DNA from 2 places in the Micromonospora sp. S4605 genome. Region 2 is predicted to be linked to the other one. Evidence: predicted binding sites of a transcription regulator. Region 2 holds the regulator's gene; the other holds the start of a gene.

Region 1 (5,685 bases), on a different contig from region 2:
GAGCAGCAGCGCCGTCCCGATCAGCAGAGCGACCTTGTCGTACGTGCCGAAGAGCGCGATGCCGAGCTGCTTGAGCGGCTCCGGAACGGTGTCGACGACCAGCCCGCCGACGGCGACCAGCGGAGCCGAGCGGGGGCCGGTCAGCACCGCCACCAGCTCGGCGGAGCCGATCGCCACCGCGGCGGCGGTGAACCCGGCCAGCGCGGCGTACCGGCGTGTCGTGGTGCTCATCGGGCCAGTCTTTCCGATCGGCCGGCCCGGTCGGTAGCCACGTCAGCGTTCCGTAATCCCACCCCGGAGCGGTGGCCAGCCGCCCGCACCGCCTCGCGCGGGGAGGCGGGCGCGGGGCCGGAGACGCGACCGGGGCACACCGTCGGCGTGACGGTGTGCCCCGGACCGGTGGTGCTACCGGGTCAGAAGCCCGGGCCGTGCTGGTGGCTGTGGCCGTGGCCGTGCGAGTGCCCGTGCCCGGCGGCGGCCGGCTCCGGCTCGGCCGGCTTCTCCACCACGAGGCTCTCCGTGGTGAGCAGCAGGCCGGCGATCGAGGCGGCGTTGCTGACCGCGTTACGGGTCACCTTCACCGGGTCGACGATGCCGGACGCGGCCAGGTCGACGTACTCGCCGGTGGCCGCGTCGAGGCCGTGGCCCCACTCCTTGCCGACCACCTTCTGCACCACGACGTAGCCGTCGTGGCCGGCGTTCTGGGCGATCCAGCGCAGCGGCTCGACCAGCGCCTTGCGCACGATCGAGACGCCGACCTTCTCGTCACCGGTGAAGCCCAGGTCGTCGTCGAGCGCCGGCAGGATCTGCGCCAGCGCGGCGCCACCGCCGGGGACGGTGCCCTCCTCGACCGCAGCCTTGGTCGCCGCGATGGCGTCCTCGATGCGGTGCTTGCGCTCCTTCATCTCGACCTCGGTCGCCGCGCCCACCTTGATGACGGCGATGCCGCCGGAGAGCTTGGCCAGCCGCTCGGCGAGCTTCTCCCGGTCCCACTCGGAGTCCGAGGCCTCGATCTCCTTGCGGATCTGGGCCACCCGGTCGGCGACCTCGCTGGCCTGGCCGCCGCCGTCGACGACGGTGGTGTTCTCCTTGTCCACCACCACGCGACGGGCGGTGCCCAGCACCTCCAGGCCGACCTGGTCGAGCTTGTAGCCCAGCTCCGGGGCGACCAGCTCGGCGCCGGTCAGGATCGCCATGTCCTGCAGCATCGCCTTGCGGCGGTCGCCGAAGCCGGGAGCCTTGACCGCGCAGACCTTGACGGTCTTGCGGATCGCGTTGACCACCAGGGTGGACAGCGCCTGGCCCTCGACGTCCTCGGCGATGATCAGCAGCGGCTTGCTGTTCTGGAGGACCTTCTCCAGCAGCGGCAGCAGCTCCTCGATCGCCGAGATCTTCTGCGTGGTGATCAGGATGTACGGGTCCTCCAGGACCGCCTCCTGCGCCTCCACGTCGGTGACGAAGTTCGGCGAGATGAAGCCCTTGTCGAACTGGAGACCCTCGGTCACGTCCAGCTCGGTGTGCAGGGTGGAGCCTTCCTCGACGGTGATGACGCCGTCGCGGCCGACCTTCTCCATCGCCTCGGCGATCAGGTCGCCGATGGCGGCGTCCTGCGCGGAGACCGTCGCGACGTGCGCGACCGCCTTCTTGTCGGACACCTCGACCGCCCGGGCCAGCAGCGCCTCGGAGACCTTGTTGGCCGCCGCGTCGATGCCCCGCTTCAGGCCGGTCGGGTTGGCGCCGGCCGCGACGTTGCGCAGGCCCTCGCGGACCATCGCCTGGGCCAGCACGGTCGCGGTGGTGGTCCCGTCGCCGGCGACGTCGTTGGTCTTGGTCGCCACCTCCTTGACCAGCTGTGCGCCGAGGTTCTCGTACGGGTTGGTGAGCTCGATCTCCTTGGCGATGGTCACACCATCGTTGGTGATCGTGGGCGCACCGAACTTCTTGTCCAGGACGACGTTGCGCCCGCGCGGGCCGAGGGTGACCTTGACCGCGTCCGCGAGGGCGTTGACACCGTGCTCGAGCAGGTGCCGGGCGTCGTCCGAAAAGCTCAGGATCTTCGCCATGGATGTCCCTTCGAAGCGACGTTGCCCCGGCCCGGCGAGCCGGACCGGGGCAACGACACTGATCGGTTGCTTACTTCTCGATGACCGCGAGGACGTCGCGGGCGGAGAGCACCAGGTACTCCTCGCCGGCGTACTTGACCTCGGTGCCGCCGTACTTCGAGTAGAGGACGGTGTCGCCGACCTTGACGTCGATCGGCACGCGGTTGCCCTTGTCGTCGATCCGGCCCGGGCCGACAGCGAGGACGGTGCCCTCCTGCGGCTTCTCCTTGGCGGTGTCGGGGATCACGATGCCCGACGCCGTGGTGGTCTCAGCCTCGTTCGCCTGGACCACGATCCGGTCCTCGAGCGGCTTGATCGCAACCTTGGTCGCGGTAGTCACGGGCATACCCTCCTGGGGTACTGGTTTCGTTACCGGTCGGCGTGCCGACCAGCGTCAATCTGCCACATGCCACCGGGCGGGGCCGTCGTCGCGGGTGCCGGTCCGCCTGGCGTTCAGCGCCCGGACCGCGCGGCCCGGAAGCTGGCACCCTCAGGGTGAGAGTGCTAATCGCAGGTTATTCCTCGGCTAGCACTCCGTCAAGGAGAGTGCCAACGCCCCGGGCCTCGTGTCGCCACAGTTCCGCCACTGTTCCGCCACGGGACACCGCGACACGCCGGCAACGCCTCGCCGCACCGTGATCGACCCCCTACTCTCCGGTGCCGGCACCGTTGCCGAGGGGAGGGAGCGACCGGATGTCCCGGGTACCGACACTGACGTTCCTGCGAGATCAGCTTCGCCGGGCCCGCCAGGCACGGGGGCTCAGCCAGGAGGAGCTGGGCAAGCTGATCAACTACTCGTCGTCCCAGGTGAGCGCCGTCGAGATCGGTGAGCGGCCGGTCCAGCCGGACTACCTGGCCCGGGTCGACGCGGTGCTGGACACCGGCGGCCTCTTCGTCGCCATGCTGGAGCTGATCCGGCTCCACGCCGCGCCGGACTGGTTCCGCCCGTGGGAGGAGGTCGAGCGGGAGGCGATAGCGCTGCGCTGGTGTGAAGCGTGCGCCGTCCCCGGCCTGCTCCAGACCGAGGGCTACGCGCGGGCGATGCTCGGTGTGGGTGGTGAGCTGACCGCCGAGGAGGTCGAGGCGCGGGTGGTGGCCCGGCTCGCCCGACAGGCCGTGCTGACCGGCGACATACGGCCGCAGTTCGTCGCCGTGTTGGACGAGCAGGCGCTGCGCCGGCAGGTCGGCGACCGGGCCACCATGCGCGATCAGCTGGCACATCTGCTGGCCGTTGGCGCGGAGCCGAACGTGCAGATCCGCGTGGTGCCGGCGGACTCTCCCTGGCACACCGGGCTCGGCGGCTCGTTCATCCTGGCCAGGCTCGCCAGCGGTGCCGAGCTGATCCATCTGGACAACCAGCTTCGGGGCCTGACCGTGGACAGCCCGAACGACGTTGCCGCCCTCGAACGACGCTGGGAGACTGTGACCGGCGAGGCGTTGCCCTGCCGGCAGTCCGCCCGGCTGATCGAGGAAGTGGCCAAGACATGGACCTGACCCGCGCCGCCTGGCGCAAGTCCTCCCGCAGCACCAACAACGGCGGCGCGTGCGTCGAGGTCGCCGACAACCTGCCCGGCGTGGTCGCCGTCCGGGACAGCAAGGACCCGACCGGCCCGGTGCTCACCTTCGCCCCGGCGAGCTGGCGGGCCTTCGTCGCCGCCACCCCGACCCGTCACTGACCCACCGCTCGGCGGCGGACCAGGCCTCCCGCACGCCGTGTCCGGGATATCGCGGTGTCCACCGGCTCGGGATGCCGCCAGATCCCGCACCCGGAGTGGATCAACCAGCGGAAAGTGGCCCGGGGCCAGGGGCGCGGGCCGCAGGCGTCGCGGGACGGTCGATCGCCGGCCACCTCGCCCGAGGGCCTGATGACGCAGCGGGAGGCCGTGACAGCGAGAGCAGCTTTTGCGCGGCCACCGTGCCGTCCCAGGACTCCGGCGGCCGACGTGACGGCACGCGCAGGAGGCGGAACCGGGCCGGGAGAATGGCCGGGTGGATCTGGATCAGCTCGCCGCCCTGCGTACCGCCGAGGGGTCGGCCGCGCTCGCCGCGGCGGCCGAGGTGGCCGGCGGCGACCCGCTGGCCGCGGCGTCGGCGCTCCGCTCGGCCGGCGTCCCGGCCGGGCTGGCCGCCGCCGCGCTGACCCAGGTCGAGCTGCGCCGCCGGGCGGCCGGCAAGTTCGGGCCGGAGGCCGCCGGCATGTTCCTCACCCGCCCGGGGCTGGAGCAGGCCACCCGCCGGGTGGTCGCCGACCGGCGGGCCGAACGGTTGCGCGCCGCCGGGGTGCGCACCCTGGCCGACCTGGGCAGCGGCCTCGGCGCCGACGCGCTCGCCGCCGCCCGCGCCGGCATCCGGGTGTACGGCGTGGAGGCCGACCCGGTGACCGCCGCGATGGCCGCGGCGAACGCCGAGGCGGCCGGCGTGGCCGAGCTGTTCACGGTCGAGTGCGGTGACGCCACCGCCTTCGACGTCGACCGGGTTGACGCGGTCTTCTGCGATCCGGCGCGGCGGAAGGCCGGCACCGGGCGGCGGGTGTTCGACCCGAGCGCCTACTCGCCGCCGTGGGACTTCGTGCTGGGGCTGGCCGAGCGGGTGCCGTACACCGTGGTGAAGGTGGCGCCCGGGCTGGACCACGCGCTGATCCCGCCGGGCGCCGAGGCGGAATGGGTCAGCGTGGACGGTGACCTGGTCGAGGCGACCCTGTGGTGCGGCCGGCTGGCCGAGGTCCCCCGCCGGGCCACCGTGCTGCGCGGCGCGGCGGCACACGTGCTGACCGGCGCCGGCGACCGGCAGGCGGCGGTCGGGCCGGTGCGCCACCACCTGTACGACCCGGATCCGGCGGTGGTCCGCGCCCACCTGGTCGCCGAGCTGGCCGACACCCTCGACGCCACCCTCGCCGACCCCGACATCGCCTATCTCTACGCCGACGCGCCGGCCGCCATCCCGTACGCCCGCTGCCTGGCGGTCACCGACGTGCTGCCGTTCTCGCTCAAACGGCTGCGGGCCCTGCTCCGTGAGCGGCGGGTGGGCCGGGTGGAGATCCTCAAGCGCGGCTCGGCGCTGGAGCCGGAGCGGCTGCGCCGCGACCTGAAACTGAGCGGCGACAACGCCGCCAGCCTGGTGCTCACCCGGGTGGCCGGCGCCCCCACCACCCTGCTCTGCCAACCCGTGCCGGCCCGCTGACCACCCCTCCCCCCGCCGCCCGGCGGTCGGCCCGTCCCAGGGCGCGGGTATCGGATGGCCTGGCGGGCGGCGCGCCGATAGCTTGTCGGGCATGGCGGGACAGGGAACACCGGCGACGGCGCTGCTGGCGAAGCGGAAGATCACGCACAGCACCCATCCGTACGACGTCTCCCCGGACGCGCCGAACTACGGCGGGCTGGTCGCCGAGGCGCTGGGCGTGCCACCGGAGCGGGTGTTCAAGTCGCTGGTCACCGAGGTCGACGGCGTGCTCACGGTGGCGGTCGTGCCGGTCACCGGCGAGCTGGACCTCAAGGCGCTCGCCGCGGCGGTCGGCGGCAAGCGGGCGGCGCTGGCCGACCGTACGGTGGCCGAGCGGGTCACCGGCTACGTCCGGGGCGGGATC
Region 2 (11,540 bases):
CGGCGGGCTGGACGTGCTGGTGAACAACGCTGGCGTGTTCGGGCCCGCCGACCCGCCGCACCCGGTCTTCGAGAGCAGCTACGAGCAGTGGCGGCAGCGCTGGCGCGAGGTGCTGGACACCAACCTGTTCGGCGCGGCCAACGCCACCTGGTGCGCCGCCCAGCACATGCGCGGGCGCGGCGGGCGGATCGTCAACGTCTCCTCGCGCGGCGCGTTCCGCGGCGAGCCGGGCAACCCGGCGTACGGGGCGAGCAAGGCGGGGTTGAACGCGATGGGGCAGTCGCTCGCGGTGGCGCTGGCCCCGTACGGGATCGCGGTGGCCACGATCGCGCCCGGTTTCGTGGCCACCGACATGACCAACGAGCACCTGAAGGCCGAGCGCGGCGCGGCGGTCCGGGCGCAGAGCCCGTTCAACCGGGTCGCCCGCCCGGAGGAGATCGCCGCCGCGGTGCACTGGCTCGCCTCCCCCGAGGCCGAGTGGGCCTCCGGCACAATCGTCGACCTCAACGGCGCCTCCTACCTGCGCAGCTGACCGCGGTCCCGGGCCGGGCCGCTACCAGCGGTGCAGGCGGGCCGACAGCACGGCGAGCGCGGCCACTCCCGCCGTCGAGGTGCGCAGCACGGCGGAGCCGAGGCGGACCGGGCGGGCACCGGCCGCGGTGAACGCGTCCAGCTCGGCCGGGGCGATGCCGCCCTCCGGGCCGACCACCAGCACGATCTCGCCGGAATCGGGCAGCTCGGCGGTGGTCAGCCGGTCGTCGGCCTCCTCGTGCAGCACGAAGGCGGCGGCCGCGCCGGCGATCCGGCGGGCCACCCGGCCGGTGGACTCGTCCGGCGCCCCGGCGACCACCGGCAGCCAGGCCCGGCGGGCCTGCTTGGCGGCCTCCCGGGCGGTCGCCGCCCACTTCTCCCGGGCCCGTACGCCCCGGTCGCCGCGCCACTGGGTGACCGAGCGGGCCGCCGCCCAGGGCACGATCTCGTCCACCCCGACCTCGGTCATCGCCTGCACGGCCAGTTCGCCCCGGTCGCCCTTGGCGATGCCCTGCACCACCACCAGCCGCGGCACGGACGCGTCGACGTACCCCCGGGAGCGGATGTCCAGTTCCAGGCTGCCCCGGCCGACGGCGGTGACCACGGCGGTGGCCGTGCCCCCGTGCCCGTCGGCGAGCAGCAGTTCCTCGCCGACCCGCAGGCGCTGCACCGTGGCGGCGTGGTGGCCCTCCGGGCCGTCGAGGGTCAGCGAGTCGGCGGTCGGCAACGATTCGACCAGGAACAGCGGCGCGGACACCGGCTCAGGCTATCGGCCGCGCCGGTGGCCGGGGCGGTGAGGCGGGTGACCGGGCGACGGCCGGTCACCCGCGCCGCGCCGCCGCCCGCTGGCGGCCGCGGCCGCGCCGTACCCGGGGTGCGGCGCGGCGTGCGGGCGGGTCAGGCGTGGCCGTTGAAGGCGTCGCGCATCCGGGAGAAGAAGCCGCCCTGCTTGGTCAGCTCGGCCACCTCCTCGCCCCGGGTCTTGGCGAACTCGCGCAGCATCCGCTCCTGCTCGGCGTCGAGCTTGGTGGGGGTGCGCACGTCGAGGTGGACGTAGAGGTCGCCGCGGCCGGTGCCGCGCAGGTGCGGCACGCCCCGGGCGCGCAGCCGCAGCGTGCTGCCCGGCTGGGTGCCCGGCTTGACGTCGACGGTCTCCTCGCTGTCCAGCGTCTTGATGGTCAGCCGGGTGCCGAGCGCGGCGGCGGTCATCGGCACGGTGACCCGGCAGTGCAGGTCGTCGCCCTTGCGGGAGTAGACGTCGTGCGGACGCTCGTGGATCTCCACGTAGAGGTCGCCGGCGGTGCCGCCGCCGGGGCCGACCTCGCCCTGCTGGGCCAGCCGGATCCGCATGCCGTCCTCGACGCCGGCCGGGATCTTCACGGTCAGCGACCGCCGGGTGCGGACCCGGCCGTCACCGGCGCAGGTCGGGCAGGGGTGCGGGATGGTGGTGCCGTAGCCCTGGCAGACCGTGCACGGGCGGGCCGAGACCACCTGGCCGAGGAAGGTGCGCTGCACCGACTGCACCTCGCCCCGGCCGCCGCACGCCTCGCAGGTGGCCAGGTGGGTGCCGGCGGCCGTGCCGGCGCCGGAGCAGGTGGTGCAGAGCACGGCGGTGTCGACGGTGATCGGGGCCTCCACGCCGAACGCGGTCTCGTGCAGGTCCAGCTCCAGCCGCAGGATCGCGTCCGCGCCCGGACGGGTACGCGGCCGCGGTCCGCGGGAGCCACCCGCGCCGCCGAAGAACGCGTCCATGATGTCCTGGAAGCCGACGAACGGGCCGGCGCCGCCGGGGCCCCCGGGGCCGCCCGCGCCCCCGCCGCCCGGGGCGAGCGGGTCGCCGCCCAGGTCGACGATCTGCCGTTTCCGGTCGTCCGAGAGGACCTCGTACGCGGCGTTGATGTCCTTGAACTTCTCCTGTGCCTCCGGATCCGGATTGACATCCGGGTGGTACTGCCGCGCCAGCTTGCGGTAGGCGCGCTTGATCTCGTCGTCGGAGGCGTCCCGGCTCACGCCGAGAATGCCGTAGTAGTCCCTGGCCACTGCGTTCCGTGTCCTCATGTTCGTCTCGCGTTGCGCCGGTCGCCGGCCGGAACCGGCCGTCGGTACTGCCTGGTCAGTTCTGGGCCAGCAGGTCGCCCACGTAGCGTGCCACGGCCCTCACCGTGGCGATGGTGCCGGGGTAGTCCATCCGGGTCGGCCCCAGCACGCCGAGACCACCCACGATGGTCGAACCGGGGCCGTAGCCGGTGCTGACCACCGAGGCGGCACGCAGGTTGTCGATCTCGTTCTCGTCGCCGATCCGGACCCGCAGCGTGCTCGGCTCGACCTCGCCGATCAGCTTGAGCAGCACGACCTCCTCCTCGAGCGCCTCGAGGATGGGTCGCAGCGAGCCCTGGAAGTCGAGCAGCCCGCCGCGGGTCAGGTTGGCCGTGCCGGCCAGCGCGATCCGCTCCTCGTGCCGCTCGACCAGCGTCTCCAGCAGCACGGTGGAGAGAGTGGCCATCGCCGGCCGCAGGTCGGGCGTGGCCTCGTCGACCAGCGCCTGCACCAGCGGCGGGGTCTCCGACAGCCGGGTGCCGACCAGCTTCTCGTTGACCAGCCGGCGCAGGTCGAGGACGTCGTCGGCCGGGATCGGCCCGGGCATCTCGACCAGTCGCTGCTCGACCCGGCCGGTGTCGGCGATCATCACGAGCATCAGCCGGGTGGTGGAGATCGGCACCAGCTCCAGGTGGCGCACCGAGGAGCGGGCCAGGCTCGGGTACTGCACGACGGCGACCTGCCGGGTCAGCTGCGCCAGCAGCCGCACCGTGCGGTGCACCACGTCGTCGAGGTCGACCGCGCCGACCAGGAAACGCTCGATCGCCCGGCGCTCGGCCGGGCTGAGCGGCTTGACCCGGGACAGCCGGTCCACGAAGAGCCGGTAGCCGCGGTCGGTGGGCACCCGGCCGGCACTGGTGTGCGGCTGCCGGATGTAGCCCTCCTCCTCCAGCACGGCCATGTCGTTGCGCACCGTGGCCGGGGAGACCCCGAGCTGGTGCCGCTCGACCAGCGCCTTGCTGCCGACCGGCTCCTGCGTGGCGACGTAGTCCTCGACGATCGCGCGCAGCACCGCGAGCTTGCGGTCGTCGAGACCCATCTCCCCCACCTCCTGTCGCACGTCGGCCGGCGGCGCACTGCCGGCCGCGCGGCGCATCCTGGCACTCGACTGTAGCGAGTGCCAGTCTACGTCGGCGGGCCCGCCGACGCGATGATCAAGACGGACCACCGGTGCGCCCGCGCCGGCCGATCATCCGGACAAGCCGGTCGATGTCGCTCTGGTGCGTCCTTGCCGGCTGCCCCTACCGTGACGTGCATGACTGAACCGCCTCGCCCCCCGGGAGCCGACGGCCCCGGCGCACCGCCGCCGGACCCGACCGCTCCGTCGGCCGTCCCCGGCCAGCCGGCCGGTGACGAACCCACCGCACCACTGTCCGGGGCGTCGGCCCCGGGCGGCTATCCCCCGCCCGGTGGCTATCCGCCGCCCACCGGTGACCAACCGCCGTCGGGTGGCTACCCTCCGCCAGCCGGCGCTCCCCCGTCCGGCGGCTACCCGCCGCCCGGTGGCTACCCCCCGGGGGCCGGCTACCCGACCGGTGGCGGCTACGGCCCACCCGCCGGCTTCGCCAATAACGAGGACAAGACCTGGGCCCTGATCGCCCACTTCGGCGGCGCGGCCGGCGTGATCATCGGTGGTGGCCTGCTCGGCTGGCTGGCGCCGCTCATCGCGATGATGGTGCGCGGGCAGCAGTCGCCGACCGTCCGGGCGCACGCCGTCGCGGCGCTGAACTTCCAACTCACCTGGACGATCGTCGGCGTGCTGGGCTGGGTGGTCACGCTGGTCACCTGCGGGATCCTGTTCTTCGTCCCGATGCTCGTCTGGCTGGTGCCGCTGATCTTCGGGATCATCGGCGGGTTCAAGGCCAACGAGGGCGTGCTCTACCGCTACCCGATGACCTACAGCTTCACCAGGTGACCCGGGGCCGGCCGCTCCCCCGGCCGGCTCCGGGCGGCCCCGGTCAGGGCAGCAGGTCGCGCACCACGGCGTCGGCGAGCAGCCGCCCGCGCAGGGTGAGCACCGCCCGGCCGGCCGCGTACTCGGGCGCCGCGAGCAGCCCGTCGGCCAACGCCCGCTCGGCGCCGGCCCGGCCGGCCGCGTCCAGGCCGGCCAGCGGCAGCCCGTCGGCGAGCCGCAGCCGGAGCATGACGTCCTCGGTGTGCGCCTCGTCGGGGGTGAGCACCTCCCGGGCCAGGCCGGGCGATCGTCCGGCGGCGAGCCGCTGGGCGTACGCCGTGGGGTGCTTGACGTTCCACCAGCGCACCCCGCCGACGTGGCTGTGCGCCCCCGGGCCGAGGCCCCACCAGTCGGCGCCGGTCCAGTAGAGCAGGTTGTGCCGGCACCGGCCGGCCGGTGTGCGGGCCCAGTTGGAGACCTCGTACCAGGAGAAGCCGGCGGCGGAGAGCGCGGCCTCCGCGGCCAGGTAGCGGTCCGCCGCGACGTCGTCACTGGGGTACGGCAGCTCGCCCCGGCGCATCCGGGCGGCCAGCCGGGTGCCGTCCTCCACGATCAGGGCGTACGCGCTGACGTGGTCGACCCCGGCCGCCACCACCTGCGCCAGCGAGGCGGCGAAGTCCTCGGCGCTCTCCCCCGGCGTGCCGTAGATGAGGTCCAGGTTGACGTGGTCGAACCCGGCGTCGCGCGCCTCGGCGGCGGCTGCGGTGGCCCGGCCGGCGCTGTGCGTCCGGTCCAGGATCGCCAGTACCCCCGGCGACGCGGACTGCATGCCCAGCGAGATCCGGGTGTAGCCGGCCGCGCGCAGCGTCTTGAGCGACTCCGGGGTGACCGACTCGGGGTTGGCCTCGGTGGTCACCTCGGCGTCGGCGGCCAGCCCCCAGGTGCGGTCGATGCCGTCCAGGATCCGGGCCAGGTCGTCGGCGGGGAGCAGGGTCGGGGTGCCGCCGCCGACGAAGACGGTGTCCACCCGCGGCGGCGGGGCGTCGCCGAGCACCCGGGCGGCGAGGGCCAGCTCGGCCAGCACGGTGTCGGCGTAGCTCTCCCGGCTCGCCCCGCCCCCCAGCTCCGCCGCCGTGTACGTGTTGAAGTCGCAGTAGCCGCAGCGGCTGGCGCAGAACGGCACGTGCACGTACACGCCGAAGCCGCGCGCGCCGACCGCGCGGGTGGCGGTGGCGGGCAGCGAACCGTCGGCCGGGACGGGTTCGCCTTCTGGAAGGACGCCGGGCATGGCCACTAGTGTGCCCGCATGACCTCTCCCGACGCGCTGGTGCGGGTCGCCACGGCCCGCGGGGTGACCACCCTCACCCTGGACAGCCCGCACAACCGCAACGCGCTCTCCACCCCGCTGATGACCGAGCTGCTCGCCGGCCTGGCCGCCGCGGTCGCCGACGACACGGTCCGGGTGATCGTGCTCGACCACACCGGCCCGGTCTTCTGCTCCGGCGCCGACCTGAAGGAGACCGCCGCCGCGTACGCCAGCGGAACGGTGCCCGCGGGCATGCTCGGCGACGTGCTGACCGCCGTCTGGGAGTGCCCGAAGCCGGTGCTGGCCCGGGTCGCCGGGCCGGCCCGGGCGGGCGGCCTCGGCCTGATCGCGGCGGCCGACCTGGCCGTCTGCGCCGAGGAGGCCACCTTCGCCTTCACCGAGGTGCGGATCGGGGTGATCCCGGCGGTGATCTCGGCGACCGTGCTGCCCCGGCTGCACCCGCGGGCGGCGGCGGAGCTGTACCTGACCGGGGACACCTTCGACGGCCGCCGGGCCGCCGAGATCGGCCTGGTCACCGCCGCGGTGCCGGCCGACGGGCTGGACGCGGCGGTGACCCGGTACTGCGACTCGCTGGTCCGTGGCGCGCCGGCCGCGCTCGCCGGGGCGAAGCGGCTGCTGCGCCGGCCGCCCGCCACCGACCTGCGCACCGAGATCGCCGACCTGGCCGAACTCTCCACCGGCTTCTTCCTCTCCGACGACGGTCGGGAGGGCGTGCTGGCGTTCCGGGAGAAGCGCCCGCCGCGCTGGGTGGCCGAGCTGGACGAGGCGGCGGAGGTCTCGGGCTGACGCCGCCCGGGCGGGCGGGCCGGGTGTCCAGGTGAGGAACCTGCCGGAACGGGAACCTTCCGGTCACTCAGCGGCCGGTGCACGCAACCCCGGGGCCAGGCCCGATCCGGTCGGACGACCCGGACGGGCCGTCCGGGGACGTACGCTTGTCGGGCTGTCGAACAGGGGGTGTGGGTGCGAACTCGGGCAGTCGTGGCGGGTGGAGTCGTCCTCGTGCTCGTCGCCGTGATCGGGGTCCTGTACGTCGTCCGCCAGTTCGGCGAGGGGCTGCGGCTGCCGCTGGCCAGCCGCACCTGCACCGTGCAGGCCGACGGCGAGGTGGCGCTGGACGGCGACCAGATGGCCAACGCGGCGACGATCGCGGCGATCGGGATCCAGCGGAAGATGCCGGAGCGGGCGGTGGTGGTGGCGCTGGCCACCGCGTACCAGGAGTCCGGCCTGCGCAACCTCGACGGCGGCGACCGCGACTCGATCGGGCTGTTCCAGCAGCGGCCGAGCCAGGGCTGGGGCACTCCGGCGCAGATCCGCGACCCCCGGTACGCGGCCAACCGGTTCTACGCGGCCCTGAAGAAGGTGCGCGGCTGGGAGCGGATGCGGGTCACCGACGCGGCGCAGAAGGTGCAGCGGTCGGCCTTCCCGGAGGCGTACCAGAAGTGGGCGGACGAGTCCCAGGTGCTCACCCGGGCGCTGCTCGGGCACGCCACCGGCGCGGTCGCCTGCACGGTGGGCCGGGATCCGGTGCTGCGCGGCACCGCCGCGACGGCAGCGTTGACCCGCGGGCTGGCCCTCGACTGGGGGCTGGCCGCGTCGGTCGCCGCCACCGACCTGACCGGCCTCAGCGTGCCCGCCGCGGACCAGCGCGGCGGCTGGCGGTACGCGCACTGGCTGGTCTCCCACGCCAGCGACCACGGATTGAAGCGGGTGCGCTTCGGCGACCTGGAGTGGACCGCCCGGGGTGGCACCTGGAACCGGGTGACCGACGGCTCCGCGGAGGATTCCCGGGTGGTGGCGGAGGTCTTCGCCGACGGGTGACGGACCCCGATCTCCTTACCCGCAGTCACCGCACAAACCGGCATTTCCGGCGATAGCCCCGCCGTGGCCGTTCGAGGTATACCCAACGCATTCGTACCACTGCCCATGGTCCGACCGCCGCCTCCGCGGCGGGTCGGGCATTCCCGCCCGCCCTTGCAGCGCGTTACGATCGGCGGCCTGTGCCAGCAATGGTTTCGCCTCATGGGGAGGGGTACGACGTGGCGTTCGACTACGGCGACCGGACCGGTTACGAGCCGATCAGCGACACTGACCGTAAGGAGTTCCACGAGCAGGGCTTCCTGCTGCTGCGGAACGTCCTGACGGAGGACCACCGGGCGGCGCTGGAGGCGGCGGTCGACCGCGTCTACGCCGAGGAGAAGGCCAAGGGCAACACCACCAAGGACGGCACCCTGCACCTGCTGGGCTTCCTGAACCGGGACGAGCTCTTCGGCGACCTGCTCACCCACCCGATCGCCTTCCCGTACATGTGGGGGCTGGCCGGGTGGAACATCTACAGCCACCACAACCACCTGGACGTGACCCCGCCGGCGCTGGAGCCGGAGAAGCCGTACTGGGGCTGGCACCAGGACGGGTACCGGCAGAACTCCGACCCGGAGACGATGGACCCGAACCTCCCCCGGCCGATGTTCTCGCTGAAGGTCGCCTACGTGCTCTCCGACCTGTCGGAGACCGGGCGCGGCGCCACCAAGGTCATCCCGGGCAGCCACCTGTGGAACTCGCTGCCCCGCCCGGCGGATACCACTGTGCACAACCCGGACCCGGAGGGCACGGTGGAGATCACCGCCAACCCGGGTGACGCGTTCATCTTCGACCGCCGCCAGTGGCACTCCCGGTCGACCAACCTGTCGACCATCACCCGCAAGATGCTCTTCGTCGGCTACACCTACCGGTGGATCCGTCCGCTGGACGAGCTGCACATCGACAAGGACGGCGAGTGGTGGGCCAACCGCACCCCGGTGCAGCGCCAGCTCTGCGGTGAGGGCACGCACACCGCGAACTACTGGGGCATCAACTGGGACGGCTACATCGACGACGAGATCCCGCTGCGCAAGGAGCTCAAGGAGCGCGGTCTGCTCGACCGCAGCATCCCCTGGCTGCGCTGACCCGACGCCGGACGGGCCCCTCCCCTCGCGGGACGGGGCCCGTTCCGCTTTTCCGGACTTCCTTCACACCGACGTGAGGCCGGTCAGCGGGGCGCGCGGCCGGCGAGCCGGCGGCGCGCCTTCTCCCGGATCGACTCGGGCAGGTCCGGGGCGTCCAGCAGCCGGGGCAGCAGCTCCGGCTCCAGGTTCAGCGCCCGGAACACCTCGCCGATGGTCACCCCGTGCGCCGGACGCTCGACCACCTCGACCGGGTCGCCCGCGCCGACCTCGCCGTCCCGCAGCACCCGCAGGTACGCCCCGGGCAGCGCGCGCACGGTGAACCGCTTGATCAGATCGGGTACGCCCCAGAAGCCGGCGAAGGTGGTGCACGGGGTGCGCGGTTTGGTCACCTGGAGCAGCACCGACCCGATCGCCCACTGCTCGCCGATCACCGCCCCGGTCACGTCGACAGCGGCGGTGGTCAGGTTCTCGCCGAAGCCGCCCGGGCGGATCGCCCGGCCCAGTTCGCCGGCCCACCAGGCGGCGTCCTCCTCGGCGTAGGCGTAGACGGCCTGGTCCGGCCCGCCGTGGTGGGCCCGCTCGCCGATGAAGTCGCCGGCCACGCCCTCGGTACGGATCTGCACCGGGCCGTCCACCGGCCGCTTGTCGATGCCGCTGCGGCCGCTCGGATCGCCCGCCCACTCCGCCTCGGTGACGATCCCGAGGTTCACCGCCGCCAGCCTGCCCGTCATGGTGATCAGCCTAGTCAGGCCCCGGCGCTCAGCCCTTCACCGCACCGGCGACCAGGCCGGAGACCATCCGGCGCTGCACCAGCAGGAAGAAGATGATCACGGGCAGGGTGAACAGCGTGGAGGCGGCCATCACCGGACCCCAGGCGGTGTCGTCGCGGCCGAAGAAGAAGGTCATCGCCACCGGCAGGGTGTAGCGGTCCTGGTCGTTGATGAAGGTCAACGCGAAGATCAGCTCGTTCCAGGCGGTGATGAAGGAGAAGATGCTGGTCGCCACCAGGCCGGGCGCCACCAGCGGGAAGAGGATCCGGCGGAAGATCTGGGCCCGGCTGGCCCCGTCGATCGCGGCCGCCTCCTCCAGTTCCTTGGGCACCGCGGCGACGAACCCGCGCAGCATCCAGACCGCGAACGGCAGCGAGAAGCCGAGGTAGGTGAGGATCAGGCTGGGCAGGGTGTTGTAGAGCCCGAGCCGCTGGATCATCAGGAACAGCGGGATGACCAGCGCCTCCAGCGGGATCATCTGCACCACCAGCAGCATGATCAGGAAGCTGGTCCGCAGCTTGAACCGGAACCGGGCCACCGCGGTGGCGGCGAGCAGCGCGACCAGGCCGCTGAGCAGCACGGTGGAGACCGCGACCAGCGCGCTGTTGAGGAAGAAGTCGGCGAAGGTCACGCCGGGGATCAGGTTGCCGGTGAGGATCTCCCGGTAGTGCGCCAGGGTCGGTTCGCTCGGCACCGGCCGGGGCGTGCTGGCGAAGATCTCCGAACTCGGCTTCAGCGAGGTGGCGATCATCCAGTAGACCGGGAAGGCCGCGAAGAGCGCCACCAGCAGACCCGCGCCGTTGAGGGCGATCCGCTTCACGCCTACGCTGCCCGCGCGTCGCGTCACGCGTCCTCCTCCTGCTTGAGCACCATGCGGACGTAGAAGCCGGTCACCACGAGCAGGATCAGGGTGAGGATCACCGCGATCGCCGCGCCCAGGCCGTACTTCGGCGGCGGCGAGAACGCCTCGGCGTACGAGTAGATGGCGAGCATGAACGTCGGCCGGTCCTGGGTGCCGCCGGCGAGCACGAACTGCTGGGTGAAGACCTTGAAGTCCCAGATCGTCGAGAGCACGATCAGGATCCCGAAGACCGGCCGCAGCAGCGGGAAGGTGATCCGCCAGAACACCTTCCACGGGCCGGCCCCGTCCACCCGGGCCGCCTCGTGCAGCTCACTCGGTACGCTCTTCAGCCCGGCCAGCACGCTCACCGCGATGAACGGGAACGAGTGCCAGACCACCACCAGGGTCAGGATCGAGAAGAACAGCAGGGGCGAGTTGAACCAGCCGTAGCCGGTCCAGTCGCTGCGGCCGAACAGGCTGCTGGAGAGGCCGTCGGGCAGGGCGTTGAAGAGCCAGGTGACCAGGCCGCTGGTGTCGTCGAAGATCCACTTCCAGACGATGGTGCCGGTCAGTGCCGGGGTGGCCCAGGCCAGCATCACGCAGCTGGCCACGAAGGCGGCCATCTTCCGGCCCAGCCGGTTGAGCAGCAGCCCGACCAGGGTGCCGAGGATCATCGTCAGCACCACATTGGCCACCGCGAAGAGCACCGTGTTGCGCAGCACGGTGAGGAAGAACGGATCGCCGAGGATCTCGGCGTAGTTCTCGAAGCCCACCCACGGCCACTCCCGGTCGCCGCGCAGCTGGCGGACGTTGTTGAGCCGGAAGAAGGACATCGCGATGACCTGGCCGAGCGGCCAGAGCAGCAGCACGGCGATGATCACCAGGCAGGGCAGGAGCAGCAGGTACGGGAGGCGGTCCAGCCGGCGACGCCGCCGCGCGGGGGTCTCCCGCGCGGCGGACGTCTCCGGCGCCTCGGTCAGCGTGGTCACTTGGCGTTGAGGATGCTTTCCATCTCCGCGGCCGCGTCGGCGGTGGCCTTCTCGACCGTCTTCTGACCCTTGATGACCGAGCTGTTCATCGCCTGGGTCACCGTCTTGGTCCGGCTGACCTCCACCCACTTCGGGGTGAGCGGCGTGAG

Evidence for each region. The regulator HrcA, encoded in region 2, represses chaperone genes, less so after heat shock. The targets are predictions, from matches to a motif close to GGTTNGCACNCTCNNNNNGAGNGTGCNAACC.
Region 1: a site for HrcA is predicted at 2,582-2,612, ahead of groES (co-chaperone GroES). Genes of this name have one in related genera too.

Annotation. Positions count from the first base shown of each region.
Region 1 is NZ_QGSW01000282.1:384-6,068, forward strand. It holds partial or broken gene DLJ47_RS25375 (molybdopterin-binding oxidoreductase) at 1-231, opposite strand, end outside; gene groL (chaperonin GroEL) at 414-2,063, opposite strand; gene groES (co-chaperone GroES) at 2,134-2,448, opposite strand; gene DLJ47_RS25390 (helix-turn-helix domain-containing protein) at 2,796-3,596, shown strand; gene DLJ47_RS25395 (DUF397 domain-containing protein) at 3,587-3,778, shown strand; gene DLJ47_RS25400 (THUMP-like domain-containing protein) at 4,092-5,282, shown strand; partial or broken gene ybaK (Cys-tRNA(Pro) deacylase) at 5,374-5,685, shown strand, end outside.
Region 2 is NZ_QGSW01000145.1:23,219-34,758, reverse strand. It holds gene DLJ47_RS10230 (SDR family NAD(P)-dependent oxidoreductase) at 1-532, shown strand, start outside; gene DLJ47_RS10225 (16S rRNA (uracil(1498)-N(3))-methyltransferase) at 554-1,288, opposite strand; gene dnaJ (molecular chaperone DnaJ) at 1,429-2,571, opposite strand; gene hrcA (heat-inducible transcriptional repressor HrcA) at 2,645-3,667, opposite strand; gene DLJ47_RS37625 (DUF4870 domain-containing protein) at 3,884-4,543, shown strand; gene hemW (radical SAM family heme chaperone HemW) at 4,587-5,810, opposite strand; gene DLJ47_RS10200 (enoyl-CoA hydratase family protein) at 5,829-6,635, shown strand; gene DLJ47_RS10195 (hypothetical protein) at 6,804-7,667, shown strand; gene DLJ47_RS10190 (phytanoyl-CoA dioxygenase family protein) at 7,886-8,791, shown strand; gene DLJ47_RS10185 (MOSC domain-containing protein) at 8,875-9,522, opposite strand; gene DLJ47_RS10180 (carbohydrate ABC transporter permease) at 9,551-10,381, opposite strand; gene DLJ47_RS10175 (carbohydrate ABC transporter permease) at 10,405-11,391, opposite strand; gene DLJ47_RS10170 (sugar ABC transporter substrate-binding protein) at 11,388-11,540, opposite strand, start outside.